Regions from separate parts of the Anaerofustis sp. LCP19S3_F7 genome, predicted to be linked through region 3. Evidence: predicted binding sites of a transcription regulator. Region 3 holds the regulator's gene; each other region holds the start of a gene.

Evidence for each region. Region 3 encodes HrcA, which represses chaperone genes, less so after heat shock. Its sites were predicted from a motif close to TGTTAGCACTCNNNNNNNNNGAGTGCTAACA; they were not measured.
Region 1: ACTQYZ_RS07455 (Hsp20/alpha crystallin family protein) is a predicted target of HrcA. The motif match lies at 5,796-5,826, and genes of this name have one in related genera.
Region 2: groES (co-chaperone GroES) is a predicted target of HrcA. The motif match lies at 5,938-5,968, and genes of this name have one in related genera.

What each region holds. Positions count from the first base shown of each region.
Region 1 covers NZ_JBQKFF010000006.1:96,622-107,258, reverse strand. Annotated here, with positions in the region: gene ACTQYZ_RS07490 (DUF1697 domain-containing protein) at 10-549, shown strand; gene ACTQYZ_RS07485 (hypothetical protein) at 1,180-2,295, shown strand; gene ACTQYZ_RS07480 (MBG domain-containing protein) at 2,255-3,325, shown strand; gene ACTQYZ_RS07475 (hypothetical protein) at 3,485-3,691, shown strand; gene ACTQYZ_RS07470 (MarR family transcriptional regulator) at 4,013-4,459, shown strand; gene ACTQYZ_RS07465 (hypothetical protein) at 4,446-5,018, shown strand; gene ACTQYZ_RS07460 (FUSC family protein) at 5,030-5,524, shown strand; gene ACTQYZ_RS07455 (Hsp20/alpha crystallin family protein) at 5,940-6,386, shown strand; gene ACTQYZ_RS07450 (hypothetical protein) at 6,398-6,565, opposite strand; gene ACTQYZ_RS07445 (helix-turn-helix domain-containing protein) at 6,586-6,813, opposite strand; gene ACTQYZ_RS07440 (NAD(P)H-dependent oxidoreductase) at 6,959-8,242, opposite strand; gene spoIIP (stage II sporulation protein P) at 8,446-9,432, shown strand; gene ACTQYZ_RS07430 (hypothetical protein) at 9,434-9,670, shown strand; gene ACTQYZ_RS07425 (redox-sensing transcriptional repressor Rex) at 9,790-10,434, shown strand; gene ACTQYZ_RS07420 (acetyl-CoA C-acetyltransferase) at 10,609-10,637, shown strand, end outside.
Region 2 covers NZ_JBQKFF010000003.1:30,214-40,850, reverse strand. Annotated here, with positions in the region: gene ACTQYZ_RS04935 (pyruvate carboxylase) at 1-264, shown strand, start outside; gene tsaE (tRNA (adenosine(37)-N6)-threonylcarbamoyltransferase complex ATPase subunit type 1 TsaE) at 389-856, shown strand; gene tsaB (tRNA (adenosine(37)-N6)-threonylcarbamoyltransferase complex dimerization subunit type 1 TsaB) at 849-1,556, shown strand; gene rimI (ribosomal protein S18-alanine N-acetyltransferase) at 1,559-2,002, shown strand; gene ACTQYZ_RS04915 (hypothetical protein) at 2,018-3,418, shown strand; gene tsaD (tRNA (adenosine(37)-N6)-threonylcarbamoyltransferase complex transferase subunit TsaD) at 3,411-4,415, shown strand; gene alr (alanine racemase) at 4,690-5,817, shown strand; gene groES (co-chaperone GroES) at 6,019-6,303, shown strand; gene groL (chaperonin GroEL) at 6,340-7,953, shown strand; gene ACTQYZ_RS04890 (metallophosphoesterase) at 8,085-8,789, shown strand; gene ACTQYZ_RS04885 (putative manganese transporter) at 8,900-9,757, opposite strand; gene nadA (quinolinate synthase NadA) at 9,948-10,637, shown strand, end outside.
Region 3 covers NZ_JBQKFF010000001.1:567,585-578,221, forward strand. Annotated here, with positions in the region: gene ACTQYZ_RS02930 (M23 family metallopeptidase) at 10-498, shown strand; gene trxA (thioredoxin) at 567-902, opposite strand; gene ACTQYZ_RS02940 (hypothetical protein) at 1,030-1,155, shown strand; gene ACTQYZ_RS02945 (Crp/Fnr family transcriptional regulator) at 1,384-2,061, shown strand; gene ACTQYZ_RS02950 (SDR family NAD(P)-dependent oxidoreductase) at 2,093-2,854, shown strand; gene hrcA (heat-inducible transcriptional repressor HrcA) at 3,051-4,091, shown strand; gene grpE (nucleotide exchange factor GrpE) at 4,101-4,712, shown strand; gene dnaK (molecular chaperone DnaK) at 4,738-6,585, shown strand; gene dnaJ (molecular chaperone DnaJ) at 6,658-7,797, shown strand; gene ACTQYZ_RS02975 (DUF3788 domain-containing protein) at 7,862-8,275, shown strand; gene ACTQYZ_RS02980 (GNAT family N-acetyltransferase) at 8,334-8,786, shown strand; gene ACTQYZ_RS02985 (FtsX-like permease family protein) at 8,891-10,637, opposite strand, start outside.

The DNA of each region.
Region 1 (10,637 bases), on a different contig from region 3:
ATTTATTATATGAAAAAATATATTGCCTTATTAAGAGGTGTTAATGTAAGCGGAAAAAATAAAGTGCCAATGGCAATGTTAAGAAAATATTTTGAAGAAATTGGTTTTGAAGACGTAAAAACTTATTTGAATAGTGGTAATGTGATTTTTACAAGTAATGAAGATAGCACAAAAAAAGTTAGCGAACAAATTGAGGTAATGATTAAAAATCAATTTAATTTGGATATTCCTGTTTTAGTTTTATCAAAAGAAGATCTTGTTGATATTTTACAAAATGTGCCTGAATGGTGGGGGAATGATAATAAAGAGATTTATGATAATTTAATTTTTATTATTCCACCTATGACTTTTGATGATATTTATGAAAAGATTGGACAGCCTAAGAGAGGATTAGAAAAAATTCAAAATTACAAAAATGTCATCTTTTGGTCTTTTGTTCGTAAAGATTATCAAAAGACAAACTGGTGGGCTAAAACAGCAAGTGGAGATATCAGTAAAAAACTAACTATAAGGACGGCAAATACTGTTAGAAAAATCGTTGAAATGTAACATGTTAAAAATTGTATATATAGAATACTTATAATGCATTTCTAACATATATTTATTTTATTTTCTATTAAGTATATGTATAAATGCTTATAACAACAATATTAAAAACAAGTAAACAATTTTAAGATTTAATATAATGATAATAATCGTATAAAATATAATGTTTCCTTATTATAATGTTTATTATCTTAACTAAAAAGACAAATAAAATTCAATTATATATCCCCCATTTTTCATCAAAAACGAGTGTACTCAAGAAAAAATAATTATGCTAAAATATATTTAATAATAATGTAGAGGAACAGCATAAAAATATTTTCTAAGTATATTTTATTCTCTTTTTATGATTCTTTATTAGACTAAAAGAAAAATTATTTATAATTTTTAAATAGAATGTTAATGCACATAATTTATTTTAACAAATGGAAAATAAATAAAAATAATCGATAAAATAAGATAAGTATTTGATTTTATTATAAAGATATAATAAAAAGTCTATTTTTAATTATTTGTTATGTATGTGCTTTAATAACGAATGGATAAATAGTTAAATAAAGAAAGGGGCTGTTTTAATTGAAACAAAAACATAACTGGAAAAGAGTGGAATTAATTTTTTTCGCTTTTATGTTTATGCTAACAATCGTATTTCAATTTAATACAAATGTTTATGCAGCAGAAAGTCCGAGTATTACTGAGTTTGCAACTGTTTCTCAGTTGAGGTCGTTTAATACTGATGATACTGATGGTTCGGTTAATCCTGCAAAAGTATACTTTGGGAATAACAATCAGCAGTGGTGGATAGCAGGTAGTCAAAGTGATAATAGTATGACGCTTTTTAGTACAACTTTATTGGAAGATGGTGTGAAATTTGGATCCGATGGTATAGTTGGTTTTATGAAGAAAGACTATGATCCAAGTTGGAACTGTGAATATCCAAATGGAAATAGTATTACAAAAGTAAATGCAAGTCATTACGGTGGAAGTCCGTTAAGGGATAGATTAGATGAATTGCAAAAAAGCTTTTTTTCAAGTTCGGAGCAAAAACTAATGAAAGAAACAACAGTTTATACTGAAGATACAGGAAATAGTACTTATTATTCTACAGCTGATATTTTATATCTTGGATATTGTTCTCGATTTAATAAAGATGATTATATAACTGTTGGTAAAAACGTCTATGTCGAAGAAAATCAGGATCTAAATAATGGTCTTCGTGTTGATCGAAACTATTGTGGACCAAAAACTTTCTGGTTACGTACATCAAAAGGGACTTTACCAGGTGCAGCACGTACATGGTATGGATATATTGGAGGCTCTTCTTATACATCGGATCGAGCTGTTGAACAACCATGTGGGTTAGCTCCTGCTTTTGAATTGGATTTATCATCTGTTATTTTTGCATCTGCTGCGATGCCGGCAACATCTGATGGTTCTATGACTTTATCTGATACTAATGGAGATGGTGCTTTCACAATCAGATACCAAGGGAATGTCGGAAATGCACAGATTAGTGGTGAAAAGTTGAGTGTTTCAATAAGTGGAATTACAAATGATAATACATATTTGGTTGTACAAAATAGTGAAGGTGCATGGGCAAAAAAAGTTTCTAATAATGACTTATTGTTTGCAAGTGAAATTTCTGAGTCTTTAGCTTCTTTTGCAAACTGTAAGGTATGGTTGGAAACAACATCTGATAGAATAACATATGCAAATTTGGCGAGTTGGCGAGTTGGCGAGTTACAATAAAAGAGCTATTAATGTAAAATTTAAAACTGGGGTTAGTATGAATATTACATCCAATAATGGTTCTCAAGCAGGCGTATGGGGTAGTATTGAGCCTATCGAGGTTGCAGTAAATGATGGGTATTATCTATCTGATGATTATATTGATAATATTATCACATTAAATGTATTAGAGACGCTACAAATAACAGAAATAGATAATGGCTTTATGATTCAAGGTACTCCAAATAGTGATGTATATCTTTCTTTTACTGAAGCAACTGTGTATTACGATGGAAATACTATTATAAATCCTCCAACTAATTTAACTGGTGTTTATGAACAAAAGTTATCAGATATTAATTTGCCACAGGGGTGGAAATGGGTAGATGAAAATACCAATGTTGCTGTTGGAGAAAATGCATATCCTGCTCGTTTTGATACTTCAGGTTATGAAGATAAATATAGCTTTGTAAGTGTAGATGGATATAATGCACAATGGCATTATGTAGAACGTAATTTAACAGTTAATATTGCTAAAGCTGATAGTAAGATTACAATTAAAAACCAGAGTCTTGATAAAGAATTTGGTGGAAATGCTGTAAATACTCCTGATATAAATAAAATAGGAAGCAGTAAAGATTATACAATTAGATGGTTTGAAAAAGATAATAATTCTTGGATTCAAATTGAATCTGCTCCTATTGACGCAGGAAATTATAAGGTTATTGCAAGTGTAGAAGCTGATAATAACTATAATGGTGCTTCTGATGAACTGGAATTTACTATAAGTAAAATGTCAAATGAGTGGATAGATGAGCTTGCTATTTCAAACTGGACTTACGGAGAAAAAGAAAATTTTCCTACCGCAGTGGCAAAACACGGTACAGTTAAGTTTTCGTACAGTGATAAGGAAGATGGCACCTATAAAGAAACAGTTCCAACAAATGCAGGAATATGGTATGTTAAGGCAACAGTAGAAGAAAATAGAAACTATGTGGGTTTGGAAACTGTTAAAACTTTCGAGATTAAAAAAGCCGTTCCTGAATATTAAGTTCCGAACAATTTAACTATTGAAAAAGGAAAATCTCTTTCAATTATAAAACTTCCTGAAGGATTTTCATGAAAAGATGAAAATCAGATAGCTGATAGATCAGGTGTACATGCTTTTAAAGCCATTTATACACCAGCTGATACTCAAAATTATCAAGTTGTGGAAACAGATATTATCGTAAATGTTGTTGAAAAAAATGTACCACCAAGTGATACAGATAAAACCGATAATACTAATCAATCTGATACATCTGAAAAAGTATCAACAAGTGATAATACAAATGTTTTTGTTTGGTATGCTTTATTATTGGTATCACTAGCGGGAATCGTTTCATTAGCTTTATTTAAACAAATAAAAAATAGATAAGTTATAAATATTATTACAAGAATGATATACACTGAATATAAAACAGCTCATAAAAAAGATTAAGTGGGCTGTTTTTATTTTGAAAATATTATCAATCATATCATAGTTTATTTAATGTAGGTTTGTTCTACTATATTTTATGGTTTTATTTTTATATTTGGATTATTTTATAAGTATTTATGGAATTTGCTTATTTCATATTAAATATCAAGCTAGATTTTAAACACATGTATCATGATTTTTTAGAAAAAGTTAGATATTGACAAATGAAATAAACATCCATATAGTTAACAATGTTAACTATATGGATGGAGAGATAATATGATTGATTGGAAGGAAATGTTAACTATACATCAAGAGCTACATCAGTTTGCAAGAGTGATGCTAACAAAAAAACAAAAACAATTTTTGACGTCCAGTGAAAGAGAATTGTTGGCATGGGTTTATCTGAGTAAGGATAACTGCACTCCTTTATATTTAAGTAAAGTAACAGGGATGAAAAAAGAAGCAGTTAGTCGCTGTTTAAAAAGTCTTTATGAAAAAGGATGTGTTAAACGGGAAAGGAAATTTACCGATGAACGAAGCTATGCTCTTTATCTGACAAGTGAAGAAGAAAAAGCTCTACAAAATGACTTTGAGATTATGTTACAAAAATTTTATGATTTATATAGGGAAATGGGGGAGGATTTTGAAACTTTATTCAGTCTGATTTCAAAAGCAAACAAAACGATGGTTATCTATAAGGAGGAAAAGAATGAAGTTCTATGATATTCTTCAATGGGATCCTCAGGTGACTAAAACGTTAATGAGTAAAAAAACTTCAAAAAAAGAAAAAATAAAGTTAGGTATCGGAATGTTCATGCGATCCATATTGATTGTGTTGTTTGCTATAGCGTTTATTTCAGGCTTGACCTCTATTTTTGGAAGTAAAAACACTCCTATGGCAGTTGCTATATTTTGTATATTATTAGGTGTACGATTTGTTGATTTTGGTTACATCATTAGAGACTCATTAGTAACATTATTTTTTGTATTTTTTCTTTTGCTTGTTTCTCCTGTAATTGCAAATATTGCTTTTCCTTTGTTAGGATTTATTATTCATTTTATATCCTTCTTTGCCATTTTATTTATTAATTGTGATAAACCCGAGATGGGCAATGGAGGGTTATTTAGTTTTTCTTATATTTATCTTTCCGGAAATTCGGTATATGGGCAAGATTTTATATATAGAATTTATCTTACTATTACAGGATTTTTTATATGCGGACTGATTTTTTATGTAAAACATAGAGATAAAAACACAGATATTAGCTTTTTCGAAAAATAAAACAGGTGGATATGAAAGAGTTTAAATATCAATGGATGTTTAGAATGTCTATGGGTGTAAGTGCAATATTATCATTAGGTCTTGCCTTTAACATTGAGAGGTTTATGTGGGCCGGCTTTGCCTGTGGTTCTTTGCTTTCAGAGTATTCTAAGCAATCAAAAATAAAAGAGAGATTCATGCAAAGATTTATAGGTGTGATAGCAGGATCGGTTCTGTTTTATTTTGTATATTGCCTACTTCCTATGGAATTACATAGTATGATAGGTCCTTTGGGTGGATTTTGTTTAGGTTTTTGTGTAGACTATAAATATAAGACAGCATTGAATTGTTTTGGAGCTTTAATGATAGCATCTCAAATATATGGATTGCAATCGGCTATTTTGTTAAGAATTGCAGATACAATTATAGGGATTATTTTTGCGTTTCTATTCTATTATATATATGAAAGATATATTTATGAAAAAGTAAGTTCAATTAGGTGGAGATCACTTAACATTACGGAATAATAGCTTTAATAAATTAACAAAATCTAACTATTTGATTCAAATAATCATATATTAGCATATTTTAAAGTTAATTAAGTGTGTTTTTGTATTATAAAAAGATATATGAATAGTAGCTTATATTGTTCTTAAATAAAATAGATGAAGTTTAAATTAAGTGATTGATATTATAGGGGGATTACCTAGTATTCTATTGGAAAAAATCAAAAATTGGAAAGCCTGAAAAGCTTATAAAATTAGGCTTATTAAAGGTTTTCCAAAAAATTATTAAAAAAAATAGCACTCACCTCTTGACAGTGCTAACAAAAAGTACTATATTATACTTGAACAAAGAGGAGAACCTCAGAAAGATTCAAACCCCATAGTTCAAAAAAACTAGTGACATAGATAGAATGTCTAAGAAGAGGAGGAATGACTTATGATGTTACCTAGTATTTTTGGAGAAAACTTATTTGATGATTTAATGGACTTGTCTTTGGATAGAGATTTCTTTGGTGGTAAAAATCCACTATACAAACAAGAAACAAATTTAATGAAAACTGATGTTAAAGAAAATGAAGAAAATTATGAAGTATATATTGACTTACCTGGATTTAGTAAAGATGAAATTTCAGCTCATTTGAAAGATGGTTATTTAACAGTAAGCGCAAGCAAAGATGTAAATAATGATGAAAAAGACGAAAATGGGAAATATATAAGAAAAGAACGTTATAGTGGTTCTTGTTCAAGAAGTTTTTATATAGGAACTGAAATTAAAGAAGATGAAATTAAAGCTAAATACGAAAATGGTATTTTGAAATTAACTGTTCCTAAAAAAGATCAAAAACAAGTTGAAGAAAAGAAAACTATAGCGATTGAAGGATAATTTAAATAAGGCTACCTTTTAGGTAGTCTTATTTTTTGTAAAAGAACAATACTAAAGCATACTATACAAAGGCTTAATAATATTATACTGTCGTTTACAGATATTTCTTTTAATATATTTAAAACAAGTACTCCAATGCCAAGAGCTAATCCTACGCATTTTGCTGTTAAGTTAATCATTTCTGAAAAGTCTGATTTGTTTAAGTTTTAAAATCTAACTTTTTTTGCTCTAAACCTAAAAAATCATTTGTATCCATATCAAGAATTTCGCAAAGGAGAGGTGTTATTGAAATGTCAGGATATGATAAATTCCTTTCCCACTTTGACACCGCTTTATCTGTAATATTTAATTTTTTTGCAAGTTCTTGTTGTGTCATGTTTTTTTCTTTTCTTTTTTGTTTTATTTTTTCACCTATATTTGAATTCATATTTTTCTCCTTAGGTAGTTATTTATAAATATATTTTAATTCATTATAAATAAATAGTCTATCTACTTATAAGAGAAAAAGGTAAACCGACAGTTTACATAAAAAAAGACAAAATATAATTTATATTTTGTCTTTTAATTTATTATTATTCCCAAATCTTATCTTGTTCTCTTCTTAGTTTAACAAGTAAAGAATCTTCATCTAATATGACATCATCATAAGTTATAATTTCACCTTTTTTAACATCTTTTGCCATTTTTGTATTTTTATTTATAAGACCTATTGGAAGTGCATTTAGTTCTTTTGCAACTTCTCTTTTATCAATTGTTCCGTAAGTAGAAAAACCTCCTATACCATCTACTGATTCTCCTTTTTTAAGATCTTTTTTTGCAACTGTTATAGTTTCACATACAAGCCCATCCATAGGAACGATTGTTGGTGCTTTATCTAAAACTGCTCTTGCTATTGTAAGTGGTGTTTCCATTCCGCATAAGTGATAAGGTCTGTATAATACGTAATTTGGACCATCTCCGATTCTTAAGTATTGCATTTCATGATGTATAAACTCAAGATCTGATGAAACTATTACAAACACACCAGGGGCAATACCATTTACCCATTCTACAACACCATAATTATTTAAAATGCCGCCTTCTTCTTTTAAACAAAGAACTTTATCTAAGTTTTTAATGTCACATTTTGGGCCATGTCCACCTCTAACATCTGGAACAAGTCCTGTAGAGTTTGCCATACAGCAAAGTTCAACCATGTTTTTTGTTCCGTCAGAGAAAGAACATTGCATTTTAGGGCTTACGCCTCTGCTTATTGCATAATCTCTTATATTGTCAGGTGTGCAGCTGTGATCAACTTCATTATTTTTTCCTTTTCCTATTACTTTTATATCAAAGCCCAAAGCTTCACTAAAGTCAAACATTTCTTTAACTGCTCCGGGTTCATCTCCTGCACTTCCTGTATAAATTACACCTGCTTTGTCAGCTTTTCTTTTTAAAATAGGACCAACAACAACATCTGCTTCAACATCAAGCATTACAATGTTTTTACCATTGTTTATTGTATCAATTGCAATTTCTGCCCCAATATCAGTAAAACCTGTTGCATCAACAACGCAGTCTGTTGCTTCAACAAAAGAAGCAATTTGTTTATCTTCACTTACTACAATTTTACCTTTTTTGATAGCATCATTTGCTTGTGATAAATTGTTTGTAATGACATAATCATTTTCTGTAATATTTGATTTTGAAAATGCATGTAAAACTTTATTTACGTCTATGTCACATACAACGCTTGGTGTCATTCCTTTCATTTTGTATAACTGGCTTATTAAACCTCTTCCCATTTGTCCGGCACCTATTATGCCGACTTTAATAGGATTATTTTTTTCATGTAAATCTTTTAATCTGTAATTCATGCCTAGCATAGATAATTTTCCTCTTTCCTTCTATATTAAATATGTTCATCCCCTCAAATGTACATATTTTAAGCAGAACAATTATAGCACTATAATATTTAAAATTATATATTTTTAATTAAATTCTAATTTTAATATGACAGGTATATACAAACTTCTTTTTTATTAAGTTTTATTATTTTCTAAAAGGAAAAGGTGAACAAGTGTTAAGTGGATTAGTTAAAAATAAAGGGTTAATTTTAATATGTTTATTAATTTTTAATTTTTCGATTCCTTTTGGTATAAAGAGTCAAATAGAGGAGAAGACTAACGGTACGACTGTTTTTAAAGACATTATAAAAAAAACTGTTGTAGTAATGAATGATGAATCAAACAGCAATGAAGAAACAGGAAGTATTTATGGTTTTACGAAAAATATTCTATCTCTTACAGTGCCTTGTCTATCTTTGAATGATATAGGGTATGAAGAAGTTGAAGTAGATAAAGATAAAGAAGAAACATCAAATAGTAGCGAGCTTAAGATTGCAAATAAAAAGATGAATGATGATAAAACCGTAAGTAAAGTTAATGATGGGAAACCTCTTGTTTTAATATATCATACTCATGCTACAGAATCTTTTAAAGACAAAACTTCAAAAGGAACTTATCGTTCAAGAGAAAATGACGAAAATATGGTAAGTGTAGGAGAGGAAATGGCAGAAGTTTTAGAAAAAGAATATGGTATTATTTGTATTCATGATATTTCTTTACATGATTATCCAAGTTATAATGCAGCGTACGATAATTCTCTTGAGAGTGCAGAGAAAATATTAAAAGAAAATCCAAGTATAAAATACGTTTTTGATATACATAGAGACGGACTTCCTTCTTCTAATAATAATGAAAAATATAATGGGAAGGTTGGAAGTAAGTCTGCTGCAAAAGTTATGACTGTTCTAGGGATGAATCACAAAAATTCTAGTAAAAATTTAAGTTTTGCAAATAAAATAAATAAACAGTTTAGCAGTATGTATCCTGATATTAATCTTGGAATAATAAAAAGAGAACCATATAGATACAATCAGTGGTTAAGTCCAAACAGTCTGCTTTTTGAAATAGGGAGTAATTTAAATAATTTGGAAGAAGCAAAATATTCGGCAAAGCTTCTTGGAAGAGTAGTTGGAGAGGTTATAAAAGAGGATATGAAATAATATGTATAAACGAAATATTTCTTTTAAAACAATGATTTTTTTTCTTGTTTTGATAATTATAGCAGGAATATATATGTTCTTTTATCTAAAAAATATGTATTATGATAGTTTTAAAGAACATGAAACAAGTGTTTTTCTCGACCAAAATAGCACTGAAGATAGCAATAATGAAAGTAATATTATTAATATTTTTGGATATGAAATTAATATTGATAATTTTAAGATTTTCACAAAATAGGATTGTGGGAATCTTTTTTTTATTTTAAATTTAAATTAAATTTGGTTGACATAAACGTTATATATCAGTATAATTATACTGATAAAAAAATACTGATATAAGGAGGAAAATCATATAAAATGGAAAGAAATTCTGTTTCAAAACAAGCTCTCCAAAGATTACCTTCTTATTTGAATTATCTTAATTGGGCAAAGAGAGAAAATATAAAAAACATATCTTCTCCGACAATTGCAAGTGATTTGAGATTGAATGAAGTCCAAGTCAGAAAAGATTTGGCGGCAATAAGTTCTACCGGAGGTAAACCAAGGCTTGGCTATGACGTTGATACGTTAATAGGAGATATAAAAAATTTCCTTGGTTATGATGAAACGGATAAAGCCGTATTAATAGGGGCAGGACAGCTTGGAAGAGCGCTTCTTTCTTATAACGGATATGCGGATTATGGACTTGAAATTGTTGCTGCTTTTGATGTAAATAAGGATATTATCGGTAAGAGATTTAAAGGAAAACCAATTTATCATGTAAACAAGCTATATGATGTATGCAAAAAAAATAACATTCATATCGGTATAATAACAGTATCGGCAAATGAAGCTCAAGATGCATGTGATATGCTTGTTGAATGTGGGATTTTAGCTATATGGAATTTTGCTCCATCTCACTTGGTAGTTCCTGATAATATTCTTGTTCAGCATGAAAATACAGCTGCTTCTTTAGCACTGTTATCTATGCATTTACGTGAAAAAATGGATAAAGATAAATAAATAATATTGTAAAGTTTTTGATATTATTATATAATCAAAATATAAATAAAACCTTTATTTATAGGGGTTTAAATAATTAAGTTTATAAAAGTTTGGTAATATATACCAGCTTATATATAAGTTCATAGCTTTGCCTTTTGCTATGATTAAAGTTTAAATTTAGGAGGAAAAAAAATGGCAAATAAAGTAGTTATAGCAGGTGC
Region 2 (10,637 bases), on a different contig from region 3:
GTGGTTAATCAAACAACTGATAAAATAATTGAAATGGCTGATCCTAAAAATGAAAAACACATAGGTTCTCCAATTCCTGGTTCTGTAATTAAAGTAAATGTTGGAATCAGTGAAGAAGTTAAGAAAAACCAATCTGTATGTGTTGTCGAAGCAATGAAGATGGAAACTGAAGTTGTTGCTCCATGTGACGGAGTAATAAAAGACGTATTGGTTCAAGAACTTGACAATGTAAAAGCCGGTCAATTATTAATAGAATTTGAATAAAATATCAATTTAAAGAAGCGGTTAACCGCTTCTTTTTTATTTATGAAATATACGTTATATATTTATTAATATATTATTTTTTGATATAATATACTTTAAGTTTAAAATAGAATAGGAAAAGTTTATGAATTTAGTAACAAAAAATGATATTGAAACTACGAAACTTGGAGAAAATATAGGGAAACTTTTAAAGGATAATACGATTGTTTATTTGATTGGAGAAATGGCAAGCGGTAAAACTCAGCTTAGTAAAGGGATCGCCCAGAGTCTTGGATTAATATCAGAATTTTCTTCTCCAACTTATACCATAATAAACGAATATAAAGATGGAAATAACGTTCTTTATCATATGGATGCTTATAGAATTGAAGATATAAGCGAACTTGATTATATAGGATTTTATGATATTTATAAAAAAAATAAAATGATAATTGAGTGGGCAGACATGATAATGGATGAACTTGATAACAGCGGTATTATTGTAAATATAGAAAAATCAACAAATGATTTTAATGAAAGAAATATAAATATAAAAGCTTTAGATGAAGAGTCTAAAGATATTATAGATAAATTGGAGGAAATGTATGTGTAGAATACTTGCAATAGATACTTCAACGGTTGCGGCAAGCGTTGCCGTTTTGGAAGATGATAGAATACTTGGGGAGGAATATACTGCGTATAAACTTAAACATTCTGAAAAACTTCTTCCTATGATAAAACATCTTCTTGAAGACGTAAGACTTACTATTGATGATATTGATTATTTTGCTGTAGGCAATGGTCCTGGGTCTTTTACGGGACTTAGAATAGCGGCAGCTACAGTTAAGGCATTTTCTCAAACAAAAAATAAGCCTATTATTTCTGTTTCCTCTTTGGAAGCTTGTGCAAACAATGTAAAAGGACTAAATGATGTTATTTTTGTTATTTTTGATGCACAAAGAAATGATACTTATTTTAATATGTTTATTGAAAAAGATTCTAAATTATCAGCTCAATATGAAGATGGAATAAAAAATATTGAAGAGGTTATTTCAAAGGCAGAAGACTTCGATAGGGTTTTATTTGCTGGAGACGGAATACTAAAATATAAAGATAAAATTAAGGAAAAACTTAAAGATAAAGCTATATTTGCCACTACTTATAATTATCTTCCAAAGGCAAGCGGGGTTGCGATAGTAGCAAAAGAACATTTAAAGGAAAATAAAAATATTTACCGTTATGACAATTTCTTGCCGAATTATATAAGACCTTCTGCAGCTGAAGAACAAAGATTAGAAAAGAATAGAGTGTAAATATGAGTATTTTGGTAAGAGAAGCGGTGATTACCGATATTGAAGATATAATTGAATTTGAAAAAGGATGTTTTGCAAATCCATGGTCTGATAATTCTATTTTTTCAGAGCTTATAAACGATAAAAGTTATTATATAGTTTTTTATGATAAAGATGAGCTTATAGCTTTTGGAGGTTATCAGGATATTGTCGGTCAAGGGCATATTACGACAATGGGTATAAAGGAAAACAGAAGAGGAAAAGGGTATGGAAAGGACCTTTTACTTATCCTTATAAAGCACGCATTGAAAAAAGGCATTAACGAAATGACTTTGGAAGTTAGGGAATCTAATGAGCCTGCAATAAATTTATATGAAAGTGCTGGATTTAAAATTTACGGAAAAAGAAAAAATTATTATGCGGACAATCATGAAGATGCTTATATAATGTGGCGATTTGAAGAATAATTTTGGGGAGATATAATGACAAAAAAATTTAAGAATAAGATAAATATTTTTATATTAATTATATTGGTGCTTTGTATGGTGCCTTCATTTATTCTTGCTGCATCAAAAACTGATGGGACAGAAGAAATAAAAACAAATACAACAGGAACCTTTTTTTCATTAAATAAAAAAGATACATATGATAAATCCATTTTTATGGGAGTTTATACAAATATAGTAAATGAAGGAAAGATAAACGACAATGTAATAGCACTTACAAACAATATGGAAAATAAGGGATACATTGATGGAAGTGTTATATCATTTTCACCTGAATTTAATTCTACAGGTACAATCAATAAAGATTTAATAGGTTTTTATAATAATTTATATCTAAATAATGCTACAATAAACGGTGATTTAATTGTATATGGAGATAAATTAATTACAAACGAAAAGACATTTATAAAAGAAGATGTAAATGTATTTGTGGATGATGTTCTTTTAAAAGGAACTGTTAACGGAGATGTTTTTATTGTTGGGGATAGCATAACAATTAACAGTAAAATAAATGGTGATGTTAAGGTTGGATGTAATGAACTTGTAATAGGAAAAGAAGCTGAGATAGAAGGTAAACTTATATACGAAAGTGAAAATCCTATAGTTAAGACAAAAGAAAGTAAAATAAAAGGAGGAGTAGAAAAAAAAGATTTAGGTCTTAATATTCCTCAAAGCATTACGACTTCTGATAGCAGTGTGCTTGCAGATTTCCTTGGATACTATAATAATTTAAGCAAGATAACAATTTTAATCATAGGCTTAATTCTTATAAAATTATTCCCTATAAGTGCTTTAAAAGTAGAGATATTTGCAAGAAGAAATATTTTAAAATGTTTAAGCATGGGGGCTCTTACAATGCTTGTAATAACTCCTCTTATGTTTATATTAATAATGACAGTTGTCGGCATTCCTGTTGCGCTTCATTTGTTAAGTTTATATTTTAACTTAACTTATATTGCAACTATTCCAACTGCTCTTGTTATTGGCGGACTTTTTGTAAAAGGTCAAAAATTATCTAGTAAAATGCTTACTGGTGTATTTATTCTGCTTGCATTGGAATTTTTGTCTATAGGTATATTAAGTTCACTTATTATATTTGTATTTAATTTAATAGGAATAGGAAGCATTGTAATGCTTGTTTCACTATATTTGCGTTTCCAAATGAAAAGGGAAAAGACAGAATATATAACACTAATGAGTATTAATGACAGCAGAGAAGATATAATCAGAACTAAACAAAAATTTGAACAAATGAAAAGCAGAAAATTTGAAGAAGCAATGATAAAAAGAGAAGAAACTCTAAAAGAAAATGATGATAATGAAAAACAAGAAGAAACTGAAGATATAAATAAAAAAGAGGATAAAGAAGATGAGTAGTATTTTAACTTTAGCGATTGAAACTTCCTGTGACGAAACAAGTGTTGCAGTTGTTGAAGACGGTATAAAAGTTAGGTCAAACGTAATTCACACACAAATTGATATTCATAAAGTTTACGGAGGGGTTGTTCCTGAAATTGCATCTAGAAATCATTTAATGAAGATTTCAAGTGTTGTAGATAAAGCACTATCAGATGCAGGTGTAACTTTTGATGATATTGATTTTATAAGTGTTACCACAGGACCAGGGCTTGTTGGAGCTTTGCTTATAGGTTTATCTTATGCAAAAGCTCTTGCTTTTAGTTTAAATAAAGACTTAGTTGGTGTAAACCATATGGCAGGACATATAAGCGCAAGTTTTCTTATGGGGGCAAAACCTCCTTTTGTATGTTTAACGGCAAGCGGAGGACATACAAATATAACAAAGGTTAATAGCTATACTGATTTTGAACTTCTTGGTTCTACTAAAGATGATGCTGCAGGAGAAGCATTTGATAAGGTTGCAAGAAGTCTTGGACTTTCTTATCCGGGAGGAGTTCAAATAGATAAGCATGCAAAAGAAGGAGATGAACACAGCATTGATTTTCCTATTGTTATGATGGGTAAGGATAATCTTGATTTTAGTTTTAGCGGACTAAAAAGTGCAGTACTTAACTATTTAAACAGCAAGAAAATGAAAAATAAAGAGATTAACATAGATAATGTTTGTGCAAGTTTTAACAGATGTGTTGTAGATACAATAGTAAATAAAACAATGTTAGCACTGAAAAAAGAAAACATGAAAACTCTTTGTGTTGGTGGTGGTGTTCTTTGTAACGATATGCTAAGAAATGAACTAAAAAAACGATGCGAAGAAGAAGGCATAGAATTATTTATTCCGGATAAAGTTTATTGTACGGACAATGCTGCAATGATTGGATGCAGTGGATATTTTAATTATATAAATAACAAAAAAGACAGTCTGATTTTAAATGCAAATCCTGACTTAAAATTGTAATATACAATTAATAAGTTAATAAAAATGTAATAAAAATTATCAACATTTTTTGTGGATTTTTAAACATCATCAATGTAAAATATAATAAAATTGTTGATAATTCATGTGTATAAAATAGACAAAATCCCTTAAAATAAGTACTTTTAAATGTGAATAATTGTGGAAAACTGTGGATAAGTCTGTTGATATGTGTATAAATTTGTAGAAAAGATAACAAATTCATTATATTTTGTAAAATTTTATCAAAAAATGAATATTATGGAGTAATTTGAAAATGGAAAGATTTCAAACGGGTGTAAAGATAAATTTAGATAATTTAATTAATAATTACAGAGTAATAAAAAATAAAGTTGGAGATAAAAAGGTAATACCTGTAATTAAAGCTGATGCATATGGACACGGTGCAGAAATATGTGCAAAAGTTCTAATGGAAGAAGGAGCTGATTTATTTGCTGTTTCAAGTGTGTATGAAGCTATGTGTCTAAGAGAGTATGGTATTGACAGTGATATATTAATCCTTGGTTATGTTCCGGATAGAAAGATTAATAAAATTTTAGAAAATAATATTATTCCTGCAATATACAATCTTGATTTTGCAAAGAAATTAAATGAAGAAGCTTTAAAAAACAATACAAAAGCAAGAGTACATATTAAAATTAATACAGGCATGAACAGACTTGGATTTAAAAAGCATGAAATTGACAGTGCTTTTGCCGTTTTAAAGGAGCTTAAAAATCTTGAATTTGAAGGGATATTTTCTCATTTTGCAACAAGTGATGAAGTTGATAAAACTTATAGCAAAATGCAATATGAAATATTTGAATATGCAATAAATAAAGCTAAAGAATATGGTTTTGACATAAAGATAAAACACATAGCAAATTCTGCCGCAATAACAGATTTAGATGAATATTATCTTGACGGTGTAAGAGCTGGTATTGTTCTTTATGGAATTTATCCTTCAGAGATTAAACCCGAGGTTAATCCATATAAACCTGTTATGTCTTTCCACACAAGCATAAGCAATATTTTTACAGTGGAAAAAGGAGAAACCATAGGTTATGGAAGAACTTTTACAGCTGATAAAAAAACAAGAGTTGCCGTAATGTGTGTAGGGTATGCAGACGGATATAACAGAAAGCTTTCCAATAAAGGGAAGGTGCTTGTTAATGGCAAATATGAATGTAATGTGATAGGAAATGTTTGTATGGATATGACAATGCTTGAAATTCCTATGGATACAGACATAAACATAGGAGACAGCGTTGAAATATTCGGAGAAAATATAAGCGTTTCAGATTTAGCTAAAATATGTGAAACAATTCCATATGAGCTTTTATGTTGTATAAATAAAAGAGTAAAAAGAGAATATATTTTAAATTCAGAGCCGAGAGAATTTTAATTTCTCGGTTCTTTTTATTTAACATAATTATCTTTAACATGAAATTAGAGAAAAATTTTAAAAGATAATTAATTTTTTTCATAAATACTATTGACAATATATATAAGTGTGCTAAAATACTATTAGCACTCAGGAAAGAGGAGTGCTAACGAGATTGATTATAACTAATATAAAATATATTTTAGGAGGCGTGAGTTAATCATGAAATTACAACCACTTGGCGACAAAGTCGTAATAAAAGTAAAAGAAGAAGAAAATAAAACAGCAACAGGTATCATTTTACCTGATACAGCAAAAGAAAAACCTGTTATGGGTGAAGTAATCGCTGTTGGTACAGGCGAAATCGTAGACGGTAAAAAAGTTGCTTTAGATGTAAAAGAAGGCGATACTGTTATTTATTCAAAATATGCAGGCTCAGAAGTAAAATTAGAAGGCGAAGAATATCTTATTTTAAGACAAAACGATATTTTAGCTATTGTTAAATAATTTTAATAATTAGTAGATAAGGAAAGGTGATATAAAATGGCAAAAGAAATTAAATACGGAATTGAAGCAAGAGAAGGTTTAAAAGCCGGAGTTGATAAATTAGCTGATACAGTTAAAGTAACATTAGGACCAAGAGGAAGAAATGTTGTTCTTGGTAAAAGCTTTGGTTCTCCAATCATTACAAATGATGGTGTAACAATTGCAAGAGAAATTGAACTTGAAGATAACTTTGAAAACATGGGTGCACAACTTGTAAAAGAAGTTGCAACAAACACAAATGACGCAGCAGGAGATGGTACAACAACAGCAACTGTTCTTGCACAATCAATCATTAACGAAGGTCTTAAAAACGTTGCAGCAGGAGCAAACCCAATGGTACTTAAAAAAGGTATCGAAAAAGCAGTAGATAAATTCGTTGAAGAACTTAAGAAAATTTCTAAACCTGTTGAAGGTAAAAAAGCTATTGCTCAAGTAGCAGCAATTTCTTCAGCTGATGAAACAGTAGGTGAACTTATTTCAGAAGCTATGGAAAAAGTTGGTAATGACGGTGTTATTACAATCGAAGAAGGAAAGTCAATGAAAGTTGAACTTGAATTCACAGAAGGTATGCAATTTGACAGAGGTTATTTATCAGCATACATGGCAACAGATGTAGAAAAAATGGAATGTGTATATGACAAACCATACATCTTATTAACAGATAAAAAAATCACTAATATGCAAGAAATCTTACCTTTATTAACAGAATTACAACAAGCTGCAGGTAACTTACTTATCATTGCTGATGATATCGAAGGCGAAGCTCTTTCTACATTAATCGTAAATAAACTTAGAGGTGTAATTAACTGTGTAGCAGTAAAAGCTCCTGGATTTGGTGATAGAAGAAAAGCTATGCTTGATGATTTAGCAATTTTAACAGGTGGTACAGTAATAAGTGATGATTTAGGTATGGATCTTAAATCTACAACTCTTGATATGCTTGGTAGAGCAACACAAATCAGAGTTGACAAAGAAAACACAATCATCGTTGAAGGTCACGGTGATCCAGAAAAAATCGAAGACAGAAGAAACCAAATTAAAGCTCAAATTCCTGAAACAACTTCAGAATATGACAAAGAAAAATTACAAGAAAGACTTGCTAAACTTTCTGGCGGTGTAGCAGTAATTCAAGTAGGTGCTGCAACAGAAACAGAAATGAAAGAAAAGAAATACAGAATCGAAGATGCTCTTAATGCTACAAGAGCAGCTGTAGAAGAAGGTATCGTTCCTGGTGGTGGTAGTGCAATGATTTCTACAATTCCAGCATTAGACGAACTTGTAAACTCTCTAGAAGGAGATGAAAAAACAGGTGCTGCAATTATCAGAAAAGCTGTTGAAGCTCCACTTAGACAAATTGCTTACAATGCCGGTGTTGAAGGTAGCGTAGTAGTTGATAAATTATTAAATGAAGAAAAAGGTAAAGGTTACGATGCATTTAACTTTGAATACAAAGACATGGTTGAAGCAGGTATCGTAGACCCAACTAAAGTAACAAGATCAGCTATGCAAAATGCTGCAAGTGTAAGTGCTATGTTCCTTACAACAGAAGCTAGTGTTGCTGATATTAAATCAGAAGACAATGCTCCTCAAATGACACCTCCAATGATGTAATTTAAGATTAACGAAATTAAAACACCCTTTATTAAGGGTGTTTTTTTATTAAAAAAAATTAATATTATAAAACATTATAAATTTATATTTTATGATAAAATTACTATATAAAATAAAATCAGAGGGTTTTTATGAGATATATAATAAGTGATATACATGGTTGTTATGATGAGTACATGGATTTAATTAATAAAATAAACTTGAAAGACAAAGATACATTATATATTTTAGGTGATGTAGTGGACAGAGGATCAAAACCAATGTATGTATTTAAAGATATAATGAATAGGAAAAATGTTGTTTATCTTTTAGGAAATCATGATTTTCTTTTTTATGAAATGATAAAAAAATTTGACAATGATTTAAAAGATAAAGATAAGAAAAATTTATCTTCTGCCGATATTGATTTATATTTTGTATGGAGCAAAAGCGGCGGGGAAATAACAATGAATGAATTTAAAAAGATGAGTAAAGAAGAAAAGATAGCATTGGCTGATTATATAGAAAATGCAAGTTTATATGAAGAAATATATCATGACAATAAACATTATATTCTTACTCATGCCGGACTTGAAAATTTTGATAAAGATAAAGAAATCGGTGAATATGAAATATTTGATTATATAGAAGGAAGAAGTGACTATTCAAAAAGATATCTTGAAGATGAAAATACTTTTTTTATAAGCGGACATACTCCGACTATGTTAATTAATGATGACAGAAAACCTCATATATACAAACAAAATGGGCATATTGCCATAGATTGCGGTTGTGTATATGGAGGAAAGTTGGCGGCATATTGCATAGAAACACAAGAAGAATTCTACAGCGATTAATATATATTCTTTTAGCTCTTTCTTTTGTTTTTTACTGAAGTTGCAATAACACATAAATTTATATTTACACTATAAAAATAAAAAGGTATATCAGTTTGATATACCTTTTTTTATATAAAGTTTGAAAATAAATCAATTATTATTCCACAAAGTGAACCTATTAGATAGAGAAGAATAAGAATTTTAATGTTTTCTTTTCTGTCCTTGTTAACCTTAAATAAAACCAAAAGACCAACTCCTGCACTTACCAGTAGTCCTGACATCATGGCTCCAAAGCCGAGTCCTCCACTTAAATATAAATTTGTTATTATTACTGAACCTGCACAGTTAGGTATAAGTCCTACAATACCGGCAATTAATGAACCTATTATAGGTTTATTTAAAATAATGTTTGAAAGATTTTCTTCTCCAATAAATTCAATAAAAATATTTAGTACAAATGTAAATATAAATATGAAAATAAAAATATTTATAGTGTGTTTAATTGCAGAAAACAAAAAACTTTCTTCTTCTTTGCAATCATCATGCATATGGTTGTCGCTGTGTCCCATATTAACTTTATGATCTATGTCTGATTTTCTAAGTAATATATCTATTATTAAACCAAAAAATATTCCGATTACTACTTTTGAAAAAATTATCTTAAGTATTAAAGAAATAGGAGCAGCACTTGCAATCATTATAGGAAGCATTTCATCTGATGTTGATAAAAAGATTGCAATTAAGGTACCAAGAGAAATTATTCTTCCTGCATAAAAATTTGATGCAGCGGTTGAAAACCCGCATTGTGGTATTGCTCCAAGCACAGCCCCTACAATTGGACCGAATATACCAGCTTTTTCAATTATCTTATTAAATTTATCTTCTGTTTTATGTTCAATAAATTCAAGTATTATATATGTAATAAGTAAGAACGGAAATATTTTAATGCTGTCGGTAAAAGCATGTTCCAAAGAATGTAATAGCATGTAACTCTCCTTAAATTGTATTATGTTAGTTTATGGTAACATATATTAACATAAAAAGTCTACCATAATTATATAATAAAAATTGTTTTTTTCTAATAGTAATAAAGTATTTTTAATATTATTTACAACTGTCTTGTCATATGTAAAGTTTGGTGCTATAATATGTGACAAGTCAATTAAGGAGTATAAAATGGGAGATACAGTTATTAGTAAAATCGAGAAATTAAAAAAAGAAAAAAATGCAGTTATATTGGCGCATTATTATGTGGATGATGAAATACAAAAAATATCAGATTATGTTGGAGATTCATTTTATCTTGCAAAGGTAGCAACAAAAATAAAAGAAGAAATAATAGTATTCTGCGGAGTATCTTTTATGGGAGAGAGTGCAAAGATACTTAATCCAAATAAAAAAGTTTTAATGCCTGATGAAAGTGCAGATTGTCCAATGGCACATATGGCAAGTGTAGAAAAAATAGAACAAATGAAAAAGGAATACGATGATTTGGCAGTTGTATGTTATGTAAACTCAAGTGCAAAATTAAAATCACACTCTGATGTATGCGTAACATCTTCAAATGCATTAAAAATTGTTGAAAGTTTGTCAAATAAAAATATTTTCTTTATTCCTGATGAAAATCTAGGAAGATATGTATCAGAAAAAGTAAAAGATAAAAACATTATTTTAAATGACGGATATTGTCCTATACATAAAAAAATGGATAAAGAAAGTTTATTAAAGGCAAAAGAGCTTCATGAAAATGCTGAAGTTTTGGTTCATCCTGAATGTACAAAAGATGTATTAAAACTTGCTGATTACATAGGCAGTACAGCCGGTATTATTGATTATGCCACAAATTCTTCATGTAATGAATTTATT
Region 3 (10,637 bases):
ATATTTTATTTGTTTAATAAAAATTATATTATAAGCAAAAACGAAGCAAAACTTATAGAATATAAGGCAGAAAAATCTGATTTTATTAAACCTGTGGAGGGAGTTATTACAAGCGAATGTTCTTATAGAGTTCATCCAATAACAGGTAAAAAAACAAAACATAACGGTATTGATATTGGAGCAAAGTGGCATGATGACATAAAAGCAACGGCAGACGGAGAAGTTGTTGAAGTAGGGTGTGATAAAGGTGGATATGGGAATTACATAAAAATAAAACATGAGTATGACATATATTCTTTTTATGCTCATCTATCAAAAATAAGTGTAAAAAAAGGGCAGAAAGTAAAGCAGGGAGATGTGATAGGAAAAGAAGGCGGAGATCCCAAGAAAGATAAAAACCCTGGTTCGTCTACGGGGCATCATCTGCATTTTGAAATAAGGACATCTTCAGATGTTAAAGATTGTATTAATCCTCTTATATTTGTTGATTATGAATAAAAAAAGAGCATAAGCTCTTTTTTTTACAAACAATTTTATTTTTTAGGGGAATATATATTATTTTTTTATTATTTTAATGAGTTAATTAGTTCTACAAATTCATTTTTTGAAAGTCTGCCTTGAGATCTTTCTACTTGTTTTCCATTTTTGTAAATTAATAATGTAGGAATTGACATTACTCTATTTTTCATTGCAAGCATTCTTTCTTCATCAACGTTTACCTTGCATATTTTTACATCATCCATTTCTTCGCTTACTTCATCAATTATAGGTGAAAAAGCTTGGCAAGGTCCGCACCATGGAGCCCAGAAATCTACTACTACCAATTTGTCATCATTAATTTCACTTTTAAATGTTTTATTTGTTAAATTCATTACACTCATTTTATTTACCTCTTTTCTTATCTTTGATTATATTATAAATAAATAAAAATATAATACAGTGACTAAGTCACATAGAGATGAAATTTATAAATTTCTTGACATAATAATGTTTTATAAAATAAAATAATAATAATTGGCAAAGAAAGATATGAAAAGATTATTAGTAACACTTTTAACTTTATTTTTAATATTAAATGTAGGTGTTGTATATATTTTGCAAATGAAAATCAAAATAGAGATGAAAAAGATTCTGTTGTTACTTCAAATGGAATAGCGCTGAGAATGTAGATTTTTATATCTACATAATAAATGTAAACAACTTACTCTTACAAAAGATATTGATTATGTTATTAAAAAAGAGATAACAGATAAAAGTATAGATTTTTATATAACTTTTAAAGGAAATTATGAAGGTGTAGTAAAGAAGAGTGTTAATATAAAAGATAGTGAAAATATGGAAGTCGTAAAAAATTAAAAGAAGAAAAATAAAAAGGGAAAGAAAATGGAAACAAATAATATAGAAGAAACTTTTTCTGATTTAATTCCCGTATGGGACAAAATGGAAGAAAAACATAAAAATCTTATTTTAAATAATATTGAATATAAAACATTTAAACAAAATGATGCTGTTCATGACAATGATGTAAGCTGTCTTGGTTTGGTACTTATAAAAAAAGGTAAGCTTAGAGCATATATGGTTTCTGAGAGTGGAAGAGAAATAAGCCTTTATTATCTAAATGATATGGATATTTGTTTAATGTCTGCATCTTGTGCCATGAAAGATATCTCAATTGATGTGTTTATAGATGCGATGGAAGAAAGCGAAGTCATAATAATTCCTACAATTATATATAATAGGATTTCAAAAGAGTCTTTAGTTTTCTCAAATTATATAAATGAAATAATGGCTTCAAGATTTTCTGATGTGATGTGGCTTTTAGAACAAGTTATGTTTAAGAAGTTTGACCAAAGGCTTGCTGAGTTTGTTCTTTATCATATGAACGATGATAAAAAACTAAATATGACTCATGAACAAATTGCAAATCACCTAGGAAGTGCCAGGGAAGTTGTAAGCAGAATGCTTAAACATTTTGTTTCTTGTGGGTACATAAAGTTATATAGAGGTGGTATTGAGGTAGTTGATGAAAAAGGTCTTTACGGTATTAGTGAGGGAAATTAATAATAATATATAAATACATAGGAGAAAAGATATGTTGCAAATTGATTTAACAGGAAAAAAAGCTTTTATTACAGGAGGAAGCAGAGGCGTTGGAAAAGCTATTTGTCTTACATTAGCAGATTGTGGAGCAGATGTAGCTTTTACTTATCTTTCAAGAGATGAAGCAGCAATGGAAGTAGTAAGAGAAATTGAGGATATGGGAAGAAAAGCTTTATGCTATAAATGTGATGTTGGTAATTTTGAGCAGATGAAAGAAGTTCTATCGGATGTTAAAAATAAGTTTAGTAAACTTGATATTATTATAAATAATGCAGGTGGATCTAAGGTATTTGAAATTGATGAGCTTACCCCTGAATATCTTGACAGTGTATTAAAATCAAACTTATACGGTTCTTTTTATTCTATAATGGCAGGCGGTTTGGATTTATTAAGAGAAGCCGGTGGAGGAAGTATAATAAATATAGGTTCTTCTGCAATGTATTCAGGAATGGGTGGAGGTCCTCAATATTCTTCTGCTAAGGCAGGACTTATGGGGCTTACAAGATATATGGCTGTTCAATATGGCAGTGAAAATATAAGATGTAATACTCTTGCAATTTCTCTTATAAAAACAGAACAGTTAAATAAGTTTGATGAAGAAATGACAAAGAAAAAAATCGCTACTGTTCCTGTTGGAAGACTTGGTACTCCTGAAGATGTAGCTTATATGGTAGCATTCTTATCAAGTGATATGGCAACTTATGTAAGCGGCGAAATTATCCTTATGGATGGTGCAAGAACATATGCAAAATAAAACTCCTTATGGGAGTTTTTTTGTTTTTATAAATGAATTATATAAGTTTTAAATAAATCATTTTGTAATATTAAAATTTCATTAAAAATAGAAAATAAATTTAAATAATCTATTGACAAAGTATAGTCGTGGTGGTATATTTATGACAGTGTTAGCACTCATGTTCAAAGAGTGCTAATAAGAAGGAGAAAGGAAAATGAACTGGGAAGATAGAAAGTTTATTATTTTAAATGCAATAATACATGATTATATTAAAACAGCAGAACCTGTTGGTTCAAGAACTCTTGAAAAAAAATATAAGCTTGGTGTATCTTCTGCAACTATCAGAAATGAAATGTCCGATTTGGAAGATATGGGCTTATTAATAAAACCTCATACTTCTGCGGGGAGAATTCCTTCTACTACGGCATATAGATTATATGTCGATAACTTTATGAAGAAAAATGCTTTAGATGAAAAAATAAGAGATGTTGTTAAAGCTGAGTATGAAAATTATATGTTTGAACTTAATAAAACAATAGAACAAACACTTAATATTCTTACTAAAATGACGAATTATACTTCTCTTGTTATGGCTCCAAGACTTTCATCTTTAAATGTAAAAGACGTAAAACTTGTTTACATTGAAGAAAAAAGAGTCATGATTATCGTTGTAACAAAAGAAGGTCTTATCAAAAATGCAGAGATAAGGTTAAAAGACAGCGTTACTTTAGAGCAGCTAGAAAAAATAAATAATTTCCTTATTTCAATAATAAGAAACAGACCTGCAAATGAAGTAATTGAACTTCTAGGTAAAGCAATTGACAGTTTAAGTGAAGATGAAAACAGAATTTTATCGGAAATAATGCCTGTATTTAGAAGTTTAGTTGAAAAGGCGCATTCTTCAAAGATTTATTCTAAAGGAGTAAGCAAAATATTAAACTATCCGGAATTTGAGGATTTGGAAAAAGCTAAACACTTTATTGATTCGGTAAACAGTAAAGATAAATTGGAAAATGCAATATTATCTGCTGTTGATGATGATAAAGATATTCATATAGTTATAGGTAATGAAAACAAAGTTGAGGACTTTAGTGATTGTTCAATTATAACTGCAGATTATAAATTAAACGGCAAAACAATAGGAACAATTGGTGTTATTGGTCCTACAAGGATGAATTACGATTATGCTATTTCAACACTTGATGTTTTAAGTGATGAACTGACAAAGCATATTTCAAAAATATTTGAAAAGTGAGGTAGCTAAATGGATAATGGTAATATTAAAGATATAAATGAGCTTAGAAAAGAAAAAGAAGAAAAAGAAAAACAAAAAAATATGAAAGATGAAGAAAAAGAAGTGAAGAAAGAAGAAAACAAAGAACAGATAAAAGAAGAAAATGTAAATGAAACAATAGAAGAAAAAGAAGAAAAGAAAGAAGAGAGCTTTGAAGAAAAATATAATAAATTAAATGAAAGCTATCTTAGAATTTTAGCCGATTTTGATAATTATAAGAAAAGAGCAGCAAAAGATAGAGAAGCAATGATTATTTATTCAACATCTAAATTTGCAGAAGGCTTATTTCCTATAATTGACAACTTCAAAAGAGCTCTTGAAAGTGAGGAGGATAAAGAAAGCGGTTTTTATGCAGGTGTTAACATGATATTCTCTCAATTAAGTGAACTGTTAAAAAGTGAAGGAATTGAAACAATCGAAGCTATTGATACCGCATTTGATCCAAACAAACACAATGCGGTAGCAGTTGACAAGGTTGAAGATAAAGAAGATAATATTGTTCTTGAAGTTTTTCAAGATGGATATGTTTATAAAGAAAAAGTCTTAAGACCAGCTATGGTCAAAGTTAATAAGTTAAAATAGATTTTATAAAAAGGAGAGATTTAAAATGAGTAAAGAAAAAATTATAGGTATCGATTTAGGTACAACAAATTCATGTGTAGCAGTATTAGAAGGTGGGGAAGCTGTTGTTATAGCTAATGCAGAAGGCGCAAGAACTACTCCATCAGTAGTAGCATTTACAAATGACGGAGAAAGATTAATTGGTCAAGTAGCTAAAAACCAAGCAGTTACAAACCCAGAAAAAACAGTTGCTTCAATTAAAAGACATATGGGAAGCGATTATAAAGTTGATATTGATGGTAAAAAATATACACCACAAGAAATTTCAGCTTTTGTATTACAAAAATTGAAAAAAGATGCTGAAAGTTATTTAGGACAAACTGTTTCTAAAGCAGTTATTACAGTTCCTGCTTACTTTACAGATGCTCAAAGACAAGCAACAAAAGACGCTGGTAAAATCGCAGGTCTTGAAGTTTTAAGAATTATCAACGAACCAACAGCAGCAGCTCTTGCTTATGGTCTTGATAAAGAAGAAAATCAAACAGTTATGATTTTCGACCTTGGTGGTGGTACATTCGATGTATCTATCTTGGAACTTGCTGATGGCGTATTTGAAGTTAAAGCAACAAACGGTAATAACCACTTAGGTGGGGATGACTTTGATAATAAAATCATTGAATATCTAATTTCTGAATTCAAAAAAGCTAACGGTATTGATTTAAGCGGCGATAAAATGGCAATGCAAAGACTTAAAGAAAGTGCTGAAAAAGCTAAGATTGAACTTTCAAGTAAAACAACAGCCCAAATCAATATTCCATTCATTACAATGGACGCAGCTGGTCCTAAACATTTAGACGTAACTTTAACAAGAGCTAAGTTTGATGAACTTACAGCAGACCTTGTTGAAGCAACAATGGAACCAGTAAGAAAAGCAATCGCTGACTCTGGTTTATCAGCAAGCGATATTCATAAAGTAGTACTTGTTGGTGGTTCAACAAGAATTCCAGCAGTTCAAGAAGCTGTTAAAAGAATCACAGGAAAAGAAGCTGATAAAGGTATCAACCCTGATGAATGTGTAGCAATCGGTGCTGCTATTCAAGGTGGTGTACTTGCAGGGGATGTTCAAGACGTATTACTTCTTGATGTAACTCCATTATCACTTGGTATTGAAACTCTTGGTGGAGTATTCACTAAATTAATCGACAGAAACACAACTATTCCAACAAAGAAAAGCCAAGTATTCTCAACAGCTGCAGATGGTCAAACAGCAGTAGATATTCATGTTCTTCAAGGTGAAAGAGGAATGGCTGCCGATAATAAAACATTAGGTAGATTCCAACTTACAGGAATTCCTGCAGCTCCAAGAGGAGTGCCACAAATCGAAGTAACATTTGATATTGATGCTAATGGTATCGTTAATGTTACAGCAAAAGATTTAGGTACAGGAAAAGAACAAAACGTTGTAATCCAATCTTCTTCTAACATGTCTAAAGAAGAAATTGATAAAGCTGTAAAAGAAGCTGAACAATATGCTAACGAAGATAAAGCAAAAGAAGAAGAAATTAATACAAAAAATAATGCCGATGCAGCAGTTTACAATGCTGAAAAGACATTAAAAGATCTTGGCGATAAAGTAACAGATACAGAAAAAGCTCCTGTTGAAGATGCAATTAAAGCCTTAAAAGAAAAATTAGAAGGTTCTGATACAGAAGCAATTAAAAAAGCAACAGAAAAATTAAGTGAAGCTTTATATCCAATAGCAGAAAAATTATATGCTGATCAAGCTAACCAACAAAACGCAGGTGCAAATGCTCAAGGTACAAGCGGTGCTGGAGAACAAGATGATAATGTTGTTGATGCAGATTATGAAGTAGTAGATGATGACGATAAATAAATAAAACAACTTCACCCTGCTAAGTAAATACTTTGCAGGGTGCTTTTCAAATTTAAAAGGGAGTAGATAATAATGGCAAAAAGGGATTATTACGAGGTTTTGGGCGTAGATAAAAGTGCCAGCGAAGCTGATATAAAGAAAGCATATAGAAAACTTGCTATGAAATATCATCCTGACAGAAATCCTGGTGATAAAGAAGCAGAAGAAAAGTTTAAAGAAATAAACGAAGCTTATGAAGTTTTATCTGATGCTGATAAAAAAGCCAAATACGATCAATTTGGTCATGCTGCTTTTGATCCAAACATGGGTGGTGGAGCCGGTTTTGGCGGTGCCGGATTTGGTGGATTTGAAGATATGTTTGGTGATATCTTCGGTTCAATGTTTGGCGGCGGATTTTCTTCAGGTGCAAATAGACAAAATGCTCGTCAAAAAGGTAGAGATTTAAGAGTTAATCTTTCAATATCTTTTAATGACGCAATTTTTGGATGTAAAAAAGAAATTAAATTAAAAAGAACAGAAACTTGTGAAACCTGTGCAGGCAGGGGGGCTGTAAATGATGCTGACATTAAAACATGTGAAACTTGTCATGGTACAGGTCAAGTAAGAGTAACTCAACAAAGCTTGTTTGGAACTGTTCAAACAGTAAAAACTTGTAGTGAATGTAATGGTACAGGTAAGAAAATTATTAAACCTTGTCCTACATGTTCCGGTAGTGGTACTGTAAGAAAAGAAAGAGTTATTTCAATTAGAATTCCTGTAGGTGTTGATACCGGAAGCGTTCTTCCTTTAAGAGGAGAAGGTGAAGCTGGTAAAAACGGAGGTCCTAACGGAGATGTATATATTTACATAACTGTAAAACCTCATCAAATATTTACAAGAGACGGTAGCGATATTTATTGCAAAATACCGATAACTTTTGTTCAAGCAGCTTTAGGGGATCATATAATGGTGCCTACGGTTGATGGACAGGTTAAACTTAAAATTCCTGAAGGAACACAATCAGGTCAAGTATTTAAACTTAAAAATAAAGGTATTCAAAATGCCAACGGTTTTGGCAAAGGTAACCAATATGTTGAAATAAAAGTTGAAGTTCCTAAGAACTTAACAGAAAAACAAAAGTCTAAGTTAAGAGAATTCGGGGAACTTTCAAGTGATAAAAACAATGAACAAAATAAAAGTTTCTGGGATAAGGTAAAAGATAACTTTAAATAAAAAGACTTCTTATGAAGTCTTTTTTTGTTATATTATAAATATAAATTTTGGAGGAAATAAAGTTATGCTTGATAGAATCCCAAGTAAAGAGGATATGACTGTTTTGGTAGGACAATCTTTATATGATGTTTGGGAAAAGTTGTGTAATTTAATTGATGAAAGATATGAAATGGATAGGTTATGGAATACCGGCGGTAAGAAATGGACTTATGAATATAAATATCTAAGAGGTGGTAAAACACTTTGTGCATTATATGCTAAAGAAAATTGTATAGGATTTATGGTTATACTTGGAAAAGAAGAAAGAGCAAAGTTTGAAGAAGGGCGAAACAGTTATTCTAAAGAAGTTCAAAAAGTTTATGATGAAGCGAAAACATATCGTGATGGTAAATGGATAATGTTTGATCCAACAAATACCGAGCAATTTGATGATTATATTAAGTTACTTACTATAAAGAGAAAACCAAATAGAAAATAATATTTTTAAGTTATATATTTTAGATGAATTTAATTAAAATTTGCAAGGTGAAAATAAAGTGGAATTAGAAATAATTGAAATAAAAGACAGAGATTCTATTTTAATACAGAATTTATTAGAAGTATGGGAAAGTTCGGTTAAAGCTACTCATTTATTTTTATCTAAAGAAGAAATAAATAATATTAAGAAGTATGTTCCACTTGCTATAAAAGAAGTACCTGTTTTAGTGATAGCTAAAAATGTAGATAAAAACATAACTGGATTTATGGGGACTAAAGATAAGATGCTTGAAATGTTATTTATTTCAGATAAATATAGATGGCAGGGAATAGGAAAGATGTTGTTACAATATGGAATAAAAAATTATAATATAAATGAACTTACAGTAAATGAACAAAATCCCCTTGCAAAAAAGTTTTATGAGTATATGGGCTTTAAAGTTTATAAAAGAATGGAGCTAGATGAACAGGGCAATCCTTATCCTTTACTTTTTATGAAAATGACTGACTGAATAAATTTTTAAATAAAGTATTGAATCTATTAATGTTTTTTATTATTAGTCATTTTATAAATTAATTTGTTAATAAAAAAAGAGAAGTTTTAAACTTCTCTTTTTTATTCTACGCTTTTTAGTGATTCTACCATGTTAATTTTTTTCAGTGTTCTGTTTAAGAAAATATTTACTATTACCGCAAATACAATCGTAAGAACTACGCCATATATATAACTTGATATTAAAATATCATTATAAAATTGTACGAAGTCAACAGCAACTGTGTTCATAAGGTATTGATGGAAGAATTTTCCTATTAAGCATCCTACTATTATACCGATTATATTAAGTATAATATTTTCTCTTACAATATATAAGTTTACTTCATTATTATAAAATCCTAAAACTTTTATGGTTGCAATTTCTCTAAATCTCTCACTTACATTAATATTATCAAGGTTAAACATTACTATAAATGCTAACATCCCTGCTGCGATAATTATTACAACAATGACAAAATCCAAACTGTCGAGTTGTTGAGAAAATCCTTCTGCCGTTCTTTGATTAAATTCAACGCTTAATATATTTTTATTTTTTAGAATTTCTTTATTTAGATTATCATAAGTTTCTTCATCATTATTTGTAAGTCTTGATAAAATAAGATTTGCATTTACATCTTCATTTGTTAATTGTTCATAATAATCTTTACTGATGAATGCATAGTGGTAAATATAATTATTTACTACTCCTGCTACAGAAACTTGATATTCTTTTCCGTCCATATCTTTTATTTTAATTTTATCGCCTTTTTTTATTCCTGCTATTTCACTTAATCTGCTGGTTATTATAATGCCATTATCAGGAAGAGTTAAGGTTTGTTCCGTTTCGTAGTCGGTTAAGTAAATATAGTTATTCATTGCATCAGTATCTATCGGAACCATTAAAGAGAAATTATAACTTTTTTTATCTCCTTCCACTTCATAGGTGTCTTGATAGAACAGTTTGCTTTCTTTTATTTCGCTGTTATTATTAAATTCCTGTTCAATTTCTTTTATTTCTTTTGTAGATACATCGCTGTCCAAAGATGTTTCCATGTTGTAATTTCTTACATGAGTATATTGTAAATCTATCATTGATGATACTGAATATCTAAGCCCAAATCCTGCGATTAAAAGTCCGCAGCATGCACCGATCCCTACAACGCTCATTATAAGTCTTTTCTTATATCTCATAAGATTTCTTATTGTTATTTTCCATTTAAAGCTTAATCGGTTCCAAATAAAAGGAATTCTTTCAAGTAATGCTTTTCTTCCGCTTTTCATTACTTTTGGTCTAAGAAGACTTGCTGCAACTTCTCTTAAGTCTGAGTTGCAAGCTACATAAGCACTGAGAACCGTACACATCACACCTACTACAAGAGAAATAACGATGTAGTTAGGATAAATTACAGGGATAAGTTCAGGTGTTTTATATAAAATTCTATATGCTTCATAAATCATGTTTGGAACAAATGTAAATCCTATGATAAGTCCTATGATGCTGCCGATAAAACTTGCAAGGAATGCATAAACAATAAATTTCATGCTTACGGCAAATTTGCCAAATCCCAAAGCTTTTAATATTCCAAGTTCTGTTCTTTTTTCTTCAACCATTCTTGTCATGGTTGTTAAGCATACAAGTGCTGCAACGAGGAAGAATATTAAAGGAAATACTTTTGCGACTGATGTTATTTTTTTTGAATTTTCTGCGTAGCTAAAATAACTTTCGTTTGTGTTTCTGTCAAGTGTATACCACTTAACTTCTTCCATATCTTCAACTTCTGCTTTTGCATCATCTATTTTCTTTTGTGCATTTGCAAATTCTTCATCT